Regions from separate parts of the Thermobifida halotolerans genome, predicted to be linked through region 1. Evidence: riboswitches for the same ligand, from Rfam matches in the RefSeq annotation. Region 1 holds a riboswitch; the other holds the start of a gene.

The links. A riboswitch is a leader RNA that binds a small molecule or an ion and turns the genes downstream of it on or off. The one in region 1 is predicted to bind cobalamin.
Region 2: it holds a riboswitch for cobalamin, as region 1 does, so the genes downstream of both, NI17_RS00675 (ABC transporter substrate-binding protein) here and NI17_RS22180 (VWA domain-containing protein) in region 1, are expected to answer to the same signal.

Annotation. Positions count from the first base shown of each region.
Region 1 is NZ_CP063196.1:4,963,573-4,970,889, reverse strand. Features, by position in the region: gene NI17_RS22215 (ATP-binding protein) at 46-462, opposite strand; gene NI17_RS22210 (hypothetical protein) at 459-707, opposite strand; gene NI17_RS22205 (hypothetical protein) at 707-1,123, opposite strand; gene NI17_RS22200 (helix-turn-helix domain-containing protein) at 1,335-2,147, shown strand; gene NI17_RS22195 (DUF397 domain-containing protein) at 2,144-2,329, shown strand; gene NI17_RS22190 (cobalt-precorrin-4/precorrin-4 C(11)-methyltransferase) at 2,595-3,362, opposite strand; gene NI17_RS22185 (bifunctional cobalt-precorrin-7 (C(5))-methyltransferase/cobalt-precorrin-6B (C(15))-methyltransferase) at 3,359-4,576, opposite strand; cobalamin riboswitch at 4,650-4,840, shown strand; gene NI17_RS22180 (VWA domain-containing protein) at 4,878-6,899, shown strand; gene cobO (cob(I)yrinic acid a,c-diamide adenosyltransferase) at 6,899-7,317, shown strand, end outside.
Region 2 is NZ_CP063196.1:156,211-163,527, reverse strand. Features, by position in the region: gene NI17_RS00695 (ABC transporter ATP-binding protein) at 1-888, opposite strand, end outside; gene NI17_RS00690 (lytic polysaccharide monooxygenase auxiliary activity family 9 protein) at 1,286-1,993, opposite strand; gene NI17_RS00685 (ABC transporter ATP-binding protein) at 2,240-3,073, opposite strand; gene NI17_RS00680 (FecCD family ABC transporter permease) at 3,093-4,118, opposite strand; gene NI17_RS00675 (ABC transporter substrate-binding protein) at 4,123-5,148, opposite strand; cobalamin riboswitch at 5,211-5,386, opposite strand; gene NI17_RS00670 (hypothetical protein) at 5,517-5,720, opposite strand; gene NI17_RS00665 (serine/threonine-protein kinase) at 5,898-6,902, opposite strand.

The DNA.
Region 1 (7,317 bases):
GGGGGCCGAGGATCGCGGAGAACCGGCCCCCGGCGTCAGGAAGCGTCACCGGGGTTGGGGCCAGGCGAGCAGGAAGTACACGCCGTTCTCCCACGGGGAGAGGGTTCCCCACTTGGTGGCCAACTGGTCCACGAGGAACAGGCCCCGGCCGGACTCGCACCACGGGTGGGATTCCACCACCTGCGGCACGAGGTGGGGCAGCCGGACGGGCTCGGTGTGGACCTCGCCGCGCACGCCGTGTTCGTCCACCCGTATCCACACGGTGAAGGTCTGCCCGGGGTCGCCGGAGCGGGTGTGCCGCAGGGCGTTCGTGCAGAGTTCTGAGGTGATCAGCTCGGCCCGGTCCACCACCTCCTCGGGCGCGGTCGCCTCCGGGCAGGCGCGCAGGATTCCGGCCACGAACCGGCGGGCGGCGGCCACACTGGTAGGCAGGCCGGGAAAGGACGTGAACGCGACGCTCACCGCGACTCCTTCCCACGGCTGTTCCAGGGGTGGGTGCGGCGGTACAGGGCCACGGCCGACAGTGCCGCGCCGAGCAGGCTGTCAAGGTTGGCCAGCGCGGTGACCGTCCGCTCCACGCTGTGGACGGGCAGAATAAGCCGGTCGGAACCCAGGACGACGGCCATTCCTTGCGCGTGGTCTTCCACATAGGCGCGGCCGTCGGCCAGCAGCGCGACCTGGTCGGGGGTGAGGACGTGGTCGGCCATCACTGCTCCCCGCCGTTCAGGTAGGCGCGGACACGCTTGCGCTGCTGTCCGTAGTAGCCGCGCACCGGGTGCGGGGGCTCGTAGGTGGCCAGGATGTGGTCGAGCAGGTCCACATCGTCCACGGCCACCACCCTGCCGGTGACCCGGTTGCGCGCGGTGTAGGGGCAGGGGGAGCCGTATTCGTAGGTGATCTCCCACAGGGCCGAGTACCGCCGGGCGCACCTGACGAACTCGGGGTAGTCAGGGATGCGCGGCGGGATGGCCCGCGCCTGCCGGGGCGGCGGCGCGGCGTGCCGGGGCCGGTGGACCACCGGCCGCCGCCGAGGCGAGGGGGATGCGGGGACGGGCCGGAGGGCCGCCAGCAGCACAACGGTCCCCAGAAAGGAGCAGGAACAGAGAGAGATAGCCTTACGCACGAGTCACCACCTGGTTTGGTCAGGTCGGGGGCTAAGGCCCTGGTCCGGTGCGCCTACACCGAACCAGGGCCGCTTTTATGGGAGACACTTACAAACTCCCGATAGTTATCGTGCCAATCCCGCATCCTCCACCTCCAGATATCCGCGCAACCTGCAATGATTCCACATGAGAACAACTGCAGCCAGATAGCCATCTGGTAAAGTTGGATACATGCCGATAGACCCGGATGAAGCTAGTCGTAAGTTCGGTGCGGAAGTCCGTCGACTGCGCCTTCAGGCTGGGTTTTCGCAGACTCGGCTGGCTGAGACGATCCCGGTATCCCAGTCAGCAATCAGCGACATTGAGCGCGGCAAAACACAGGTCAAAAAGGACCAAGCAGAACGTATCGACCAGGCGCTTACCGCCAAGGGAAGGCTGGTAGCGCTGTGGAAGAGCCAATACGACGGCTACGATCCCCCCGACTGGTACCGCAAGATTCCCGAGATGGAACGCCGAGCGGTCCAGATCCAGGACTATCAGGCTCTTGTGGTCACTGGACTGCTGCAAACAGAACGCTACGCACGCGCCACTATGCGAGCTGGTGACAGGCTTGCCTCAGAAGAACAGGTAGAGGCAAGGGTCCAAGCGCGAATGGCGCAACAGGAGATCCTGAAGAGCACACAGGCTCCTTTTCTGGTTGCGACCATCGACGAGTCAGTGCTGGGCAGACGACTTGGTAGTCCCGAGGTCATGCGGGAGCAGCTTCGCCACCTCTGTGACGCATCAACCTGGGAGCGGGTAGAGGTGCTGATCATCCCCAGCAGTACCTGGGACTCCCCAGGCGTGGACGGCAGCTTTCGGCTTCTCAGGGTGCCTGGAGCAGGAACGATCCTCTACCGCGAAGCTGGCTCCACAGGTGGCGTGATCATCGACCCTGAGATAGTGGAGAGACATACAGCCCTCATGGGCGATTTGCGAGCTTTGGCCTTGCCTCCAGACCAGTCGCGCGCCCTGCTGGAGAGAACCCTGGGAGAATACACGTGAACGTCGAAAGTGCTTGGCGCAAGTCCAGCTACAGCCAGGCTGAAGCCAACTGCGTGGAGGTCGCCGACCTGCCCGCAGGCGCGGCCGTACGCGACTCGAAGCACCCTGACGCGGGACACCTGGCGTTTCCTGCCGCTGAGTGGGCTGGACTGCTCGGAGCCGTGCGGACCGGGCGTCTGTGACACGTGACGCGAAGAAGCCCCCGAGCGTGGTCGCCGGGGGCTTCTTGTGGTCCTGATCGAGACCAACCACCAGGCTGCCAGACCTGGGGGCACGCGCTCATGCCAACCCGCCCCGGACACAGCGACCGGACAGCTACCGAACGCGCACCGACAAGGCCTTGTGAAACGGCCGTGATCTTGACACGAGTGGGCCTGAAACCGCAGATCATGGGCCATTTCCGTCAAGACCATCAAGTTTGTGGGGGTGGGTTCCCACGGGGTCCGGTCAGTTCGCGCCGCTGCGGTCGCGCGCCGGGTCGTACAGGTGGGAGCAGACGATCTCCGCCGTGTCCAGTTCGCGGCTGGCCACGGCCCGGCCCACCAGGATGACGGCGGTGTGGCGCAGCCCGGCCGCCTCCACCTGGTCGGCGATGTCGCTGAGGGTGCCGCGCAGCACCAGCTCGTTCGGCCGGGTCGCGTGGGCGACGACCGCCACGGGGCAGTCGGCCCCGTACTCGCCGACCAGTTCCTCGGCGAGGACGCGGATACGCCGGATCGCCAGGTGCAGCACCAGGGTGCCGCGCACCTTCGCCACGTTCGCCAGCGCCTCCGACTCCGGCATCCTCGTGGACCGGGCCCGCGTGCGGGTGAGGACCACGGTCTGCGCCACCTCGGGGACCGTGAGTTCGGTGCCCAGCAGGGCGGCCGCCGCGGCGTAGGCGGGAACCCCGGGAGTGACGTCCCAGGCCACGCCCGCCTCGTCGAGCCGCCGGGTCTGCTCGGTCAGGGCGCTGTAGACCGACGGGTCGCCCGAGCACAGCCGGACCGCGTCCAGGCCGCGCCGGTCGGCGTCCACCAGGCGGCCGATGATCTGGTCGAGGTCGAGGTGCTGGGTGTCCACCAGCTCGGTGCCCTCCGCGCAGTGCGCCAGGATCTCGGAGTCGATGTAGGTCCCCGCGTACAGGCAGACGGGACTGGTGCGCAGCAGTTCCACCGCGCGCAGGGTCAGCAGGTCGGCGGCGCCGGGTCCGGCTCCGACGAAGTGGACGGTCATGGCTGGTCCTCCTGGTCTGTCTTGGTCGCGGCCCACTGGACGACCGGGCGGGCCGGAGTCCACCCGGTGAAGGTCCCCAGCGGCGCGGCCCGCTCCACCGCCAGGCGGGTCAGGTCGCCGCCGTGGCGCTTCCACCGCTCCACGAGGGCGGCCTCCGTCTCCAACGTCACCGCGTGGACCACCATCCGGCCGCCGGGCCGCAGCGCCGACCAGCACCGGTCCAGCACGGACGGGTCGGACGCCCCGCCGCCGACGAACACCGCGTCCGGCGGCTCCAGTCCGGCCAGGGCGTCGGGCGCGGCACCGTGCACCACGCGCAGGGACGGCACGCCCAGCCGGGAGGCGTTGCGGGCGATGCGGCGCACCCGTTCGGGGTGCTGCTCGACGGCGACGGCCCGGCACCGGGAATCGGCGCGCAGCCACTCCACGGCCACCGACCCCGCCCCGGCCCCCACGTCCCACAGCAGCGCCCCGGGGCGCGGGCCCAGCGCGCACACCGCGGCGATCCGCAGCTCCCGCTTGGTGAGCTGACCGTCGTGGTCGAAGGCGTCGTCGGGCAGACCGGGGGTGACGGGGTGGCCTCCTCCCGCGGCGACCTCCACGCACACCACGTTCAGCGCGGGCGCGCTCCGCCCGTCCCACTCCGCCGCGGTGGCGTCCTGCCGCGTCTCGTGGTCGGAGCCGAGGTCGGCCAGGACGGTCATGCGACTGTCGCCCAGGCCGTCGGCCACCAGCCGCTCGGCGACCCGGGCGGGTGTGGCGCCGTCGGAGGAGAGCACGACCAGCCGCCGCCCGGGGGTGAAGAAACGGCGCACGGAGTCGGCGTCGCGTCCCACGAGCGTGACCGCGTCCACGGTCTCCGCGCTCCACCGCATCCGGGCGCGGGCCAAGGCGACGGAGCTCACGGCGGGCAGGATACGCACCCGTTCCGCGCCGAGCAGGCGCACCAGGGTGGTGCCCACCCCGGACAGCAGGGGATCGCCGGAGGCCAGGACCGCCACCTTCCGGCCGCGGTGCCGCTCCAGTACCGCCGGAAGGCCGCTGAGCAGCGGGGACGGCCAGGGTTCACGGACCGCTCCGGTGTCGGGGACCAGCCCCAGATGCCGGACGCCGCCGATGATCACCTCGGCGTCCCGGATGGCCGCGCGGGAGGGCGGCGGCAGCCCCTCCCAGCCGTCGGCGCCCACGCCGACCACGGTGACCGGTGTTTCCATGGCGGGCCACCCTAGCCGACGCGGATGACCACCCCGGCCTCCGGCCACCCTGATCCCGACCGGTTAGACTCGGCCGCGGCAGGACCGTCGAGGTGCCCCACGGGGATAATCGGGAAGCCGGTGCGAATCCGGCGCAGGCCCGCTGCGGTGACCTGGGAGCCGCCGACCACGCGCGTCGCGCAGCCACTGGACCGGATGTCCGGGAAGGCGGTCGGACGGTGTCGATCAGGGAGTCCGAAGACCGGCCTCGACACGGCTGTCGCTGTTGCCCAGCCCCCAGCGGGAACCTGTGGAGGAGCGCGTGCACGTGTACCCGTTCAGCGCCGTCGTCGGTTCGGACGACCTGGTGCTGGCCCTGATCCTGACCGGTGTCAGCCCCGAGATCGGGGGGGTGCTCGTCCGGGGCGAGAAGGGCACCGCGAAGTCGACGGCGGTGCGCGCGCAGGCCGCCCTGATGCCTCCCGTCACCGTGGTCGCCGACTGCCGGTTCTCCTGTGACCCCGCCGCTTTCGACCCCGGCTGCCCGGACGGTCCGCACCCCGCCTCCGCCGCCGCGGTCAGCCGCCCCGTCCGCCTCGTGGAACTGCCGGTGGGCGCGGGCGAGGACCGGGTGGTCGGTTCCCTGCACCTGGAGAAGGCGCTGTCGGGGGGCGGCGTCGAGTACGAGCCGGGGCTGCTGGCCCGCGCCCACCGCGGCATCCTCTACGTCGACGAGGTCAACCTGCTCCACGACCACCTGGTGGACCTGCTGCTCGACGCGGCGGCCATGGGACGCGCCACCGTGGAGCGCGACGGGGTGTCGCTCTCCCACGCCGCGCGGTTCACCCTGGTGGGGACCATGAACCCCGAGGAGGGTGAGCTGCGTCCGCAACTGCTGGACCGGTTCGGCCTGTCGGTGGAGGTCGCCGCGCCCCGCGATCCGGCGCTGCGTGCGGAGATCGTGCGGCGGCGGCTCGCGTTCGACGCCGACCCGGAGGGGTTCACCGCCGCCTACGCCGCCGCCGAGCGCGAACTGTCCGAGCGTGTCGCCGCCGCCCGCGCCCTGCTGCCCGAGGTGGTGCTCGGCGAGGACGCGCTGCTGGCCATCGCGGAGGTGTGCGCCGCGTTCGACGTGGACGGCATGCGCGCCGACCTGGTGTGCGCCCGCGCGGCCGTGGCCCACGCCGCCTGGTGCGGCCGTACCGGGGTCACCCGCGACGACGTGCGCGCCGCCGCCCGCCTCGCTCTGCCGCACCGGCGCAGACGCGGCCCCTTCGACAGTCCCGGCATGGACGAGGACCTGCTCGACGAGGTGCTCGGCGACGACCCCGATCCCGGTCCGGAGGACCCCGGCGGGGGAGGCGGCCCCGCCCCGCAGGACGGCCCGCAGGACGGTCCCTCCCCGGACAACGCCGAAGCCGACGGTTCGGCGTCCGACGGTCGGTCCGACCCGCCCGCACCGGCCTCCGCCCCGTCCTCCGACGAGCCCCGGCCCGACGCCGCGGCCCCGGTGTCCGTGGCAGCCCCCGAGCAGGCGTACCGCACCCGGCTGTTCTCGGTCGCCGGGACCGGCACGGGCGTGCTGGGCCGCCGCTCGCGTGCGATCACCACGTCGGGGCGCACCGTCGGCGACGTCCCGGCGCACCGGGGAACGGGCCCGGTCCACCTGGCCGCCACGGTGCGCGCCGCCGCGCTGCGCACCGCCGCGTCCCCGGCCGCCCGCACCGCCTCGCGGCTGCCGGTCGTCCCCGCCGACCTGCGGCGGGCCGTGCGCGAGGGCCGGGAGTCCAACCTGGTGCTCCTGTGCGTGGACGCCTCCGGCTCCATGGCCGCCCGGCGGCGCATGACCCAGGTCAAGACGGCCGTGCTCTCCCTGCTGCTGGACGCCTACCGCAGACGCGACCGGGTGGGGCTGGTGACCTTCCGGGACCGGGAGGCCGCCCTGGTGCTGCCGCCCACCGGTTCGGTGGACGTCGCGGCGGCCCGGCTGCGGGACCTGCCCGCCGGGGGCCGCACCCCGCTGGCCGAGGGGCTGGTGGAGGCGGCGGCGACACTGCGGCGGGAGCGGCTGCGCGACCCCGACCGGCGCGCCCTGCTCGTGGTGGTCACCGACGGCCGGGCCACCGCCGGACCCGACGCGCTGGAACGCTCCCTGCGCGCCGCCGACCACGTGGCCCGCGAGGGAGTCTCCGCGCTGGTGGTCGACTCCGAGACGGGCCGTTTCCGGATGGGGCTGGCCGCCGCGCTGGCCCGCCGCATGGGAGCCGAGTACACACACGTCGGCGAGGTCAGTGCCGAGTCCCTGACCTCCGCCGTCGCCGACGCCACCGGGAGGGCCGCCTGATGCCGAAGGGCCAGCCGACAACCGTGCCGAACGACGGGTTGACCACCCGCCAGCGCCGCAACCGGCCGCTGCTCATGGTGCACACCGGGGACGGCAAGGGCAAGTCCACCGCCGCGTTCGGTCTGGCGCTGCGCGGCTGGAACCAGGGCTGGAGCATCGCGGTGTTCCAGTTCGTGAAGTCCGCGAAGTGGCGCATCGGAGAGCAGAGCGCGTTGGAGGCGCTCGCCGAGGCGCACGCCGAGAAGGGTGTCGGCGGCCCCGTCGAGTGGCACAAGATGGGGTCGGGCTGGTCGTGGTCGCGCAAGGCGGGGTCGGAGGCCGACCACGCCGCCGCGGCCGCCGAGGGCTGGGCCGAGGTCAAGCGCCGCCTCGCCGAGCAGCGGCACGACCTGTACGTCCTCGACGAGTTCAGCTATCC
Region 2 (7,317 bases), 640 kb from region 1:
CTGGCGGCGGGCCAGGTCCAGTTGCACGTCACGTTCGTGTCCGGCGATCGCGGCGAACTCGGCGAGCAGGGGCCCGCGCATGGTGAAGGAGCGCATCTCGGCGCAGGTGTCCCGGGTGGTCATCAGATCGTCCAGCATGCCCTTGCGGCGTCGGCTGTCGGTGATCGCCAGCAGCCAGGTGTAGCGCATGCGGGCCGCCCGCGCCGCCGCCCACCCCTCGGGCAGCACGGTGAGCAGCAGCAGCGGGAGCAGGACGGGGTGCAGCACTCCCAGCACTCCGGCCGCGGCGCAGATGCCGACCAGCCCGGTGAGGATGTCGATGGTGTGGCTGACGAGGCGTTTGGTCTCGCTGGCGCCGCGTACCGACGCGCGGAACATGCGGTCGTGGAAGTCGTTGTCGTCGAAGGCCAGGACCTGGACGGCGGTGGCCAGTTCCATCAGGCGCGTCTCGGCGGCCTGCTCCACGTACGGCTCCAGCCGCGACTGCGCCCATCCGGCCGCCGCCGACAGCGCCCCGCGCAGCACGGTGGCCGCTGCCACCAGCACCAGCGCGGGGAGCGCGGCGCGCACCCGGTCGGGGGTGGGGCCCTCGGCGAAGAGTTCTTCGAGCACTCCGGCGGTGGCGACCAGTGCGACCGCGGTGAAGATCCCGGAGGCGATGTTGAAGGCGACGGTGGCCGCGGTGTCGCGGGGCGAGGCCCGCCACGCCAGGGCCAGGGCCCGGACCACGAGACCGGGTAGCCGTCCGGCCATGCGCGTCCACCCGGTCCGCATGATCTCCTGGTCGTGGCGGTACCACTGGGGTGCGGCCAACTCCGGCAGTTCGAGCCCGGTCGCCGCCCCCCTGCCCCTGGTCTTCTTCTCCGCCCCGGCCTTTTTGGATCGCACGCGCACCTCCGCACAGTCGACGCCGCCTCGATGATGGCGTCGCGCGCGGTGCGGCGCAGGGGGTTTTCCGGGCCGGGCGGAATTAGGAGCGGTCCGAATCCCGCCGCCGCCCCACCCGTCCGCCGGGCCGGCCCGGTACCGGTCGGTACCGCACAGGGCGTGCGGCTCGGTGCCGTGGCCGGTGAACCGGGTCCGCACCGGGGCCTTCCGCCCCTCCCGGCGGCGTGGCGCGTCCCGTTCCGGTCTCAGCGCGTCCCCTTCGGGAAGCGTCGCAACACGCTCCTGTTGCGGTCGGCACCATACCCGAGCGCTGGGCGGCGGGGTGGTCGGCCGCGCGGCCTCCGCTCGCCGTGGGGACGAGAACACGAACGGAGACCGCGCGGCGCCCCTCGCGGGGTCAGCCGGGGAAGACCACGTCACTGCACGCGTAGAACGTCTGGTCGTAGTGGCTGGCCTTCCAGATCATGTAGACGACGTGGCGACCGGTGCGCCCGGGGGCGTGGACGTCGATGTCGATCGACACGCCGTTGAGGGGGTACTGGCTTTCGGGACGCCCCTCGCCCGGCGCGAGGACCCCGGTGTCGGCCACCAGTTCCAGGTCGTCCCAGCCGAGCGGTTCGGTGACGGGGTCGTAGCCCTGCTCGGTGACGTAGATCCGGATGTAGTCGGCGCCGTGGTGGGCCTGGTCGTGCACGGTGACGGTGAAGTCGTTGTCGACCTCGGTGGCGTGCCACTCGCCGGGCACGTCCAGCGCGGCGTAGCGGTCGCCGCCGGTGCGGCCCGCGCTGCACAGCTGCCCGTCGGGGATCACGGCCTGGTGGTTTCCGGCCACGTGCTCGCGGTACAGGCCGTTCCAGTTCCACATGGCGGTGGTGTCGGCCTGCCAGGCCTGCCAGCACATGGGGTCCTCGGTGGCCATGTCGGGAGACTGGAAATCGCTGCCCCACCGCTCCCAGCAGCCGTAGTTGCGGGACGGCGGGTCGATGGTGGATCCGTGCGCGGACGCGCTGCCCGTCATGACGGTCGAGAGCAGCAGTGTGCTCGCGGACGCCACGACCAGCGCCCGCCGCCCGAGGCGACGGCGGGCATGCCCTGCGGAAGACATGGGACCTCCACTCCGAAACGGGGTTTTCGGTGCTGTGCTCCCGCAGGGATAGTAGGCAGGCAATCTCTGCGTAATCAATACATAACAGCACGGAAAACTGCTTTCCGTACAGAGAGCGCCACTTTGCGCAATCGCCTCCTGTGCCTTCCCGCAGGCGGCAGACCGCGACGGCACCTCCGCGGACGGCGGCCCGGTGAACGGTCCCTCCCACCGGAAGGGGCCCGCGCCGCCGAAGCGCCGCCCGCGTCACCCCCCGGCGCGGGGGAGGTCTCCGACCGTGTCGGCCCCCGCGGGCGCCGGGTCCCCGTTCCCCGGGACCGGGGGCAGGAAGCGGACGGAGGGGCTGCCGTTCGGGCCGTCGCGGGTCACCACGGCGCGGACGTTGTAGACGTCGGCGATCAGCTCCTCGGTCAGCACCTGCTCGGGCGTCCCCGCCGCGACGGCCCGGCCGTGCTTGAGCACCACCAGGCGGTCGCAGAACATCGCCGCGAGGTTGAGGTCGTGCAGCGCGACCACGCTGGTGACCGGGAGGCGCGCGACGAGGGCGAGCAGCTCCAACTGGTACTGGATGTCCAGGTGGTTGGTGGGCTCGTCCAGCAGCAGTTCGCGTGGCCGTTGGGCGAGGGCCCGGGCGATCTGCACCCGCTGGCGCTCTCCCCCGGACAGGGTGTGCCAGGACTGCCCGAGCCGCTCCTCCAGCCGGGTGTGGCGGACGGCCTCGCGCACCGCCTCCTCGTCCTCCGCGGTGCGGGCCGCCCAGGGGCGCCGGTGCGGGATCCGCCCCAGGCGCACCACGTCGAGGACGCTCATGTCGACCTGGGTGGTGGCGTGCTGCTCGACGACGGCGACCCGCCGCGCGACGGCCCTGCGGCCCAGCGTCTCCAGGGGATTCCCGTCGAGCCGGACCACCCCCGACGACGTCGGCCGCACCCCGGCGAGCAGGCGCAGCAGCGTCGACTTCCCCGAACCGTTGGGGCCGAGCAGTCCCACGGTCTCGCCCGCGCGGGGTTCGAGGCTCACCCCGTCGACGATCATCCTGCCGTCCGCCGTCCACGAGACGTTCTCCGCGTTCAGCCCCACGCCGCCTCCTCCGGCACGTTCACGTCCCCTTGCGTCCCCGGTAGAGGACGACCGCGAAGGCGGGCACCCCGACCAGTGAGGTCACCACCCCCACCGGGATCTCCTGCGGGTCCATGGCGGTGCGGGCGACGGTGTCGACCCACACCAGGAAGACCGCCCCCGCCAGGGCGGTGGTGGGCAGCAGCCGCCGGTGCCCGGAACCGACGAGGGCGCGCACGGCGTGCGGCAGCACCAGTCCCACGAACCCGATCGCTCCGGCCACGCTCACCAGGACGGCGGTCAGCAGGGCGGTGGCGGTGAGCAGCAGCAGCCGGACGCGGGCGACGGAGACGCCGAGCGAGGCCGCCGCGTCGCTGCCGAAGGCGAACGCGTCCAACGCGGTGGCGGTGTGGACGGCCACCAGCAGCACCGCGCCCAGGGCGGCGGCGCCCAGGGACACGTCGGTCCAGCTCGCGCCGCTGAGCGAGCCCAGCAGCCAGAACAGCACGCCGCGGGTCTGCTCGGCGTCGGCGGAGGAGATCACGATGAACGACGTCAGCGCCGAGAACAGCTGCATGGCGGCGACCCCGGAGAGGACGAGGCGGTCGGTGGTGCCGCCGGAGGCGTAGCCGAGCAGCAGCACGCAGGCGAAGGAGCACAGCGCTCCCGCGAAGGCACCCGCGGACAGCGACACCGCCCCGCCGCCCACGCCGAGCACCACCACCAGGACCGCCCCCGTCGAGGCGCCCGAGGAGACACCGAGCAGGAAGGGATCGGCGAGCGGGTTGCGCAGCAGGGACTGCAGGACCGCGCCGCAGACGCCGAGTCCCGCCCCGCACACCGCGGCGAGCAGGGTGCGGGGCAGCCGCAGGTCCCAGATGATCCCCTCGCGGATGGGGGTGAGGGCGGTCTCGCCTCCGCCGAGCCGGGAGGCGACGACCGCGGCGACGTCTCCGACGGCGATGTCGGCGGGACCGAACGTGATCGCCACGGCGACGGAGAGCACGAGCAGGACGAGGCCGCCCGTCCACAGCAGGAGGACCCCTCCGGGGCCGAGCCTGGTCACCGAGTCAGTCCACGAGGCCGAGGTCGCGCAGCCCCTGGGCGACCTTCTCGATCCCCTCGACGGTGCGGATCGACGGATTCATGGCAGCGCCGCTGAGCAGGATGTAGCGTTCGTTCCTCACCGCGTCCATGTGCTGGGTGACCGGATTGGTCTCCAGGAAGCGGATCTTGGCCTCCGCGGTCTCCGCGGTCTGTCTCTCGCGGGTGAGGTCGCCGATGACGAGGACGTCCGGATCGCGGTCGGCGACGGTCTCCCAGTTGATCTGGGGCCACTCGGCATGGGTGTCGTCGAAGACGTTGTCGGCGCCGACCGCCCCGGTGATGATCCCGGGCGCGCCGCAGCAGCCCGCCATGTAGGGGGCTTCGGAGTTGGCGAACCAGTAGAGGACGGTGACTCCGGAGGCGTCGACGTCGGCGGTGGCGGTGTCGACGCGCTCCTGGAGTTCGGCGACGAGTTCCTCGCCGCGCTCCGCGACCCCGAAGATCGCCGCGAGGTCGCGCACCTCCCCGTAGACGGCGTCCATCGTCAGCGGCTCCTCGCGGACGCCGTCCCCGTCGCCCTCGTTGGACTTGACGCAGTCGGCCGGGGACAGGTAGGTGGCCACTCCGAGGTTCTCGAAGTCCTCGCGCGCGGCGACCCCGCCCTCGCCGAGGGTGGAGGCGAACGACGCGGACACGAAGTCGGGCTCCTGCGCCAGGACCTTCTCGAAGGACGGCGCGTTGTCGGCCAGCCGGGGAACGGTGGCGTTGGCCTCCTCCAGCCCCTCGGCGACCGGGTCGGTCCAGGTCGCGGTCCCCACCATGCGGTCGGCCAGGCCGAGGGAGAGCAGGATCTCGGTGGAGCCCTGGTTCAACGAGACCGCCCGCTGCGGCGGGGCTTCGACGGTGACCTCCCGGCCGCAGTTCCCAACGGTCACGGGATAGCCGTCGGCGGCGTCGGCCGCGGGTTCGGCCGCCTGCGCGCCGCACGCGGTGAGCGGGAGGAGAAGGGGGAGGGCGATCGCGGCGAGGAGGCGTCGCGGTGACGACATGGTGGCTCCTGGTGCGTGAGGCTCGTTCGCGGAGCCTGGCGGCTGTTCGGCCTCCGTCCACGGCGCGGACGGAGGTGCCAGCAGGTCTTCGGGCTCGGGTTCGTCCGAACGGGGCGCCTTCCCGGAGGTCTCCCAGTGGCCGTTGCCCCGCCCGTCCCCCACACCGCTGCGCGTCAGCTCCGGATTCCCACCGGATTCCCTGGCCCAACGTGGGTTGACTGGCAGCCGCAACATACCACGCCGGTCTTCGGCTCCATCGAGCCTCCCCTGGACGCCGCGACCGCTCCGGGATCCGCCCCGCCGCGCACGCGGTCCCGTCCCGCCGGGGCTCGCCGCGGGGTGCGGCGGACCCCGGCGGGCGGGATCGCTCACTCCGAGGGCTCGGGCAGTTCCTCGCAGTCGATCTGCGGGTTGGCGCCCATGTAGTTCAGCGGACCGGCGACGACGGTGACGAGGGTGGTCCCGATCGACGCGCAGTTCTGCTCGGAGGTGTCGAAGTAGCCGCGCTGCCAGGCCGCCAACACTCCGATGGCCAGCCAGGCGACGACGATCAGCGATGCCAGACCGCGCACTGCTCCTCCTGGGGGGTCGGTGGTTCGTGTGCTCGTCCTACCCGGCGCGGGCGGGTCCATCCGAGGAGAATCCGGGAGGAGAGCTCCGGCCCCCGGCCCCGCGGAGAAGGACCTGACCACCGGAGTCGCCGCACCACCGCCGACGTGTTCACCCCGCTGTGGATTCGCTCGCGCCGGTCATTCCCGCCGGTCGGCCCTCTGCACGCGCCGGGGCGCCCGTCCAGGGGTCTGCCGCCGGAACGGCGCGACCGGTTGGGTGCGCACCGCCGAGCGCGACGGCGGTGCCGTGCGCGGCCGGGAGACCGCGCCGCAGCTTCGGGTCCGGCCGACGGCCAGTCCGCCGATCGCGGCGGCCAACTCCGCAGCTGAGGGCCTGCGGTCGGGGTCGGCGTCCAGCGCCGCCTGCACCCAGGGCAGCAGGCTCCGGGGGACACCGCGCAGGTCCGCCTGACCGTTGAGGACCCGCAGCGCCGTGTCGCGCACCGCTCCGGAGCCGAAGGGGCGCCGCCCGGTCGCGGCGTAGGCGACCAGTCCGCCCCAGGCGAAGACGTCGGCGGGGGGACCGGGAACGCGGTTGCGGAACTGTTCGGGGCTGATCCAGCCCGGCGAGCCGAGGATCTCCCCTGAATCGGTGTCGGCGGGCTCGTCGACGGTGCGGGCGATCCCGAAGTCGATCACCCGGGGACCGTCCTCAGCCAGCAGGACGTTGCCGGGCTTGAGGTCGCGGTGCACGATCCCCGATCGGTGGATGTCGGCCAGGGCCTCGGCCAGTCGTGCGGTGAAGTCCACCAGGTTCACGCCCGCCATCGGGCCGTCGGCGTCGACGGAGTCGCCCACCGTCGGCCCGAGGACGTGACGCATGGCCAGCCAGGGTCGGCGGGCGTGGAGGTCGGCGTCGATCGGCGCCGCGGTGCGGCGGGCGTCGACGCGGTCGAGCAGCGCGGCCTCACGGGCGAAGCGTTCCCGGTGGGCCGGGTCGGCGGCCGTCTCCGGACGCAGGGCCTTGACCGCGACCCGCTCCTCCGCCGGGCCGCGGGCCGCGTAGACCACCGCGGCGCCCCCCGACCCGATTCGTCCTGTGATCCGATATTTTTCTGTCTGTACCGGACCCGGTTTCTCCCCGTATCCGGTATCCGTTGTCGCCACATAGGGAACCGTCGCCGGTTCCCCGGGAAAAGCCATAGAGAACCCTCCGAGCGCAGAGCCGTCAGGTGCCATCATCGTGCGCACTTCCCGAAGCGGCCGCCTTACTCACACACATACACACAGAAGAGCGAAAAACGGTATCTTTTCGAGACGGAAAACCGCGGTCCGTAATACCGTCGGAGCCGCTACGGGGGCGCTGGCGCGGACCGGGGGTCTGGAATCCCGCACCTGCGCTTCGGCTGTCAGGGCGATCGCGGATCCCCGATGCTGGCCGGGGTGTCGCACGCACTGCTGCGCCGGGGCGCCTCCTGACGGGGCCTGGCACACTGCGGACGGTGAACTCTGGTGCCGCTGTTCCCGGTCGCTGTCTCCGCTCACGAAACGGTCAGATCCCGTCAGCTCCGTCGAGCCTGACCAGCGGAGTGCGTGAGGCCTCGACGTGGACGCGGAT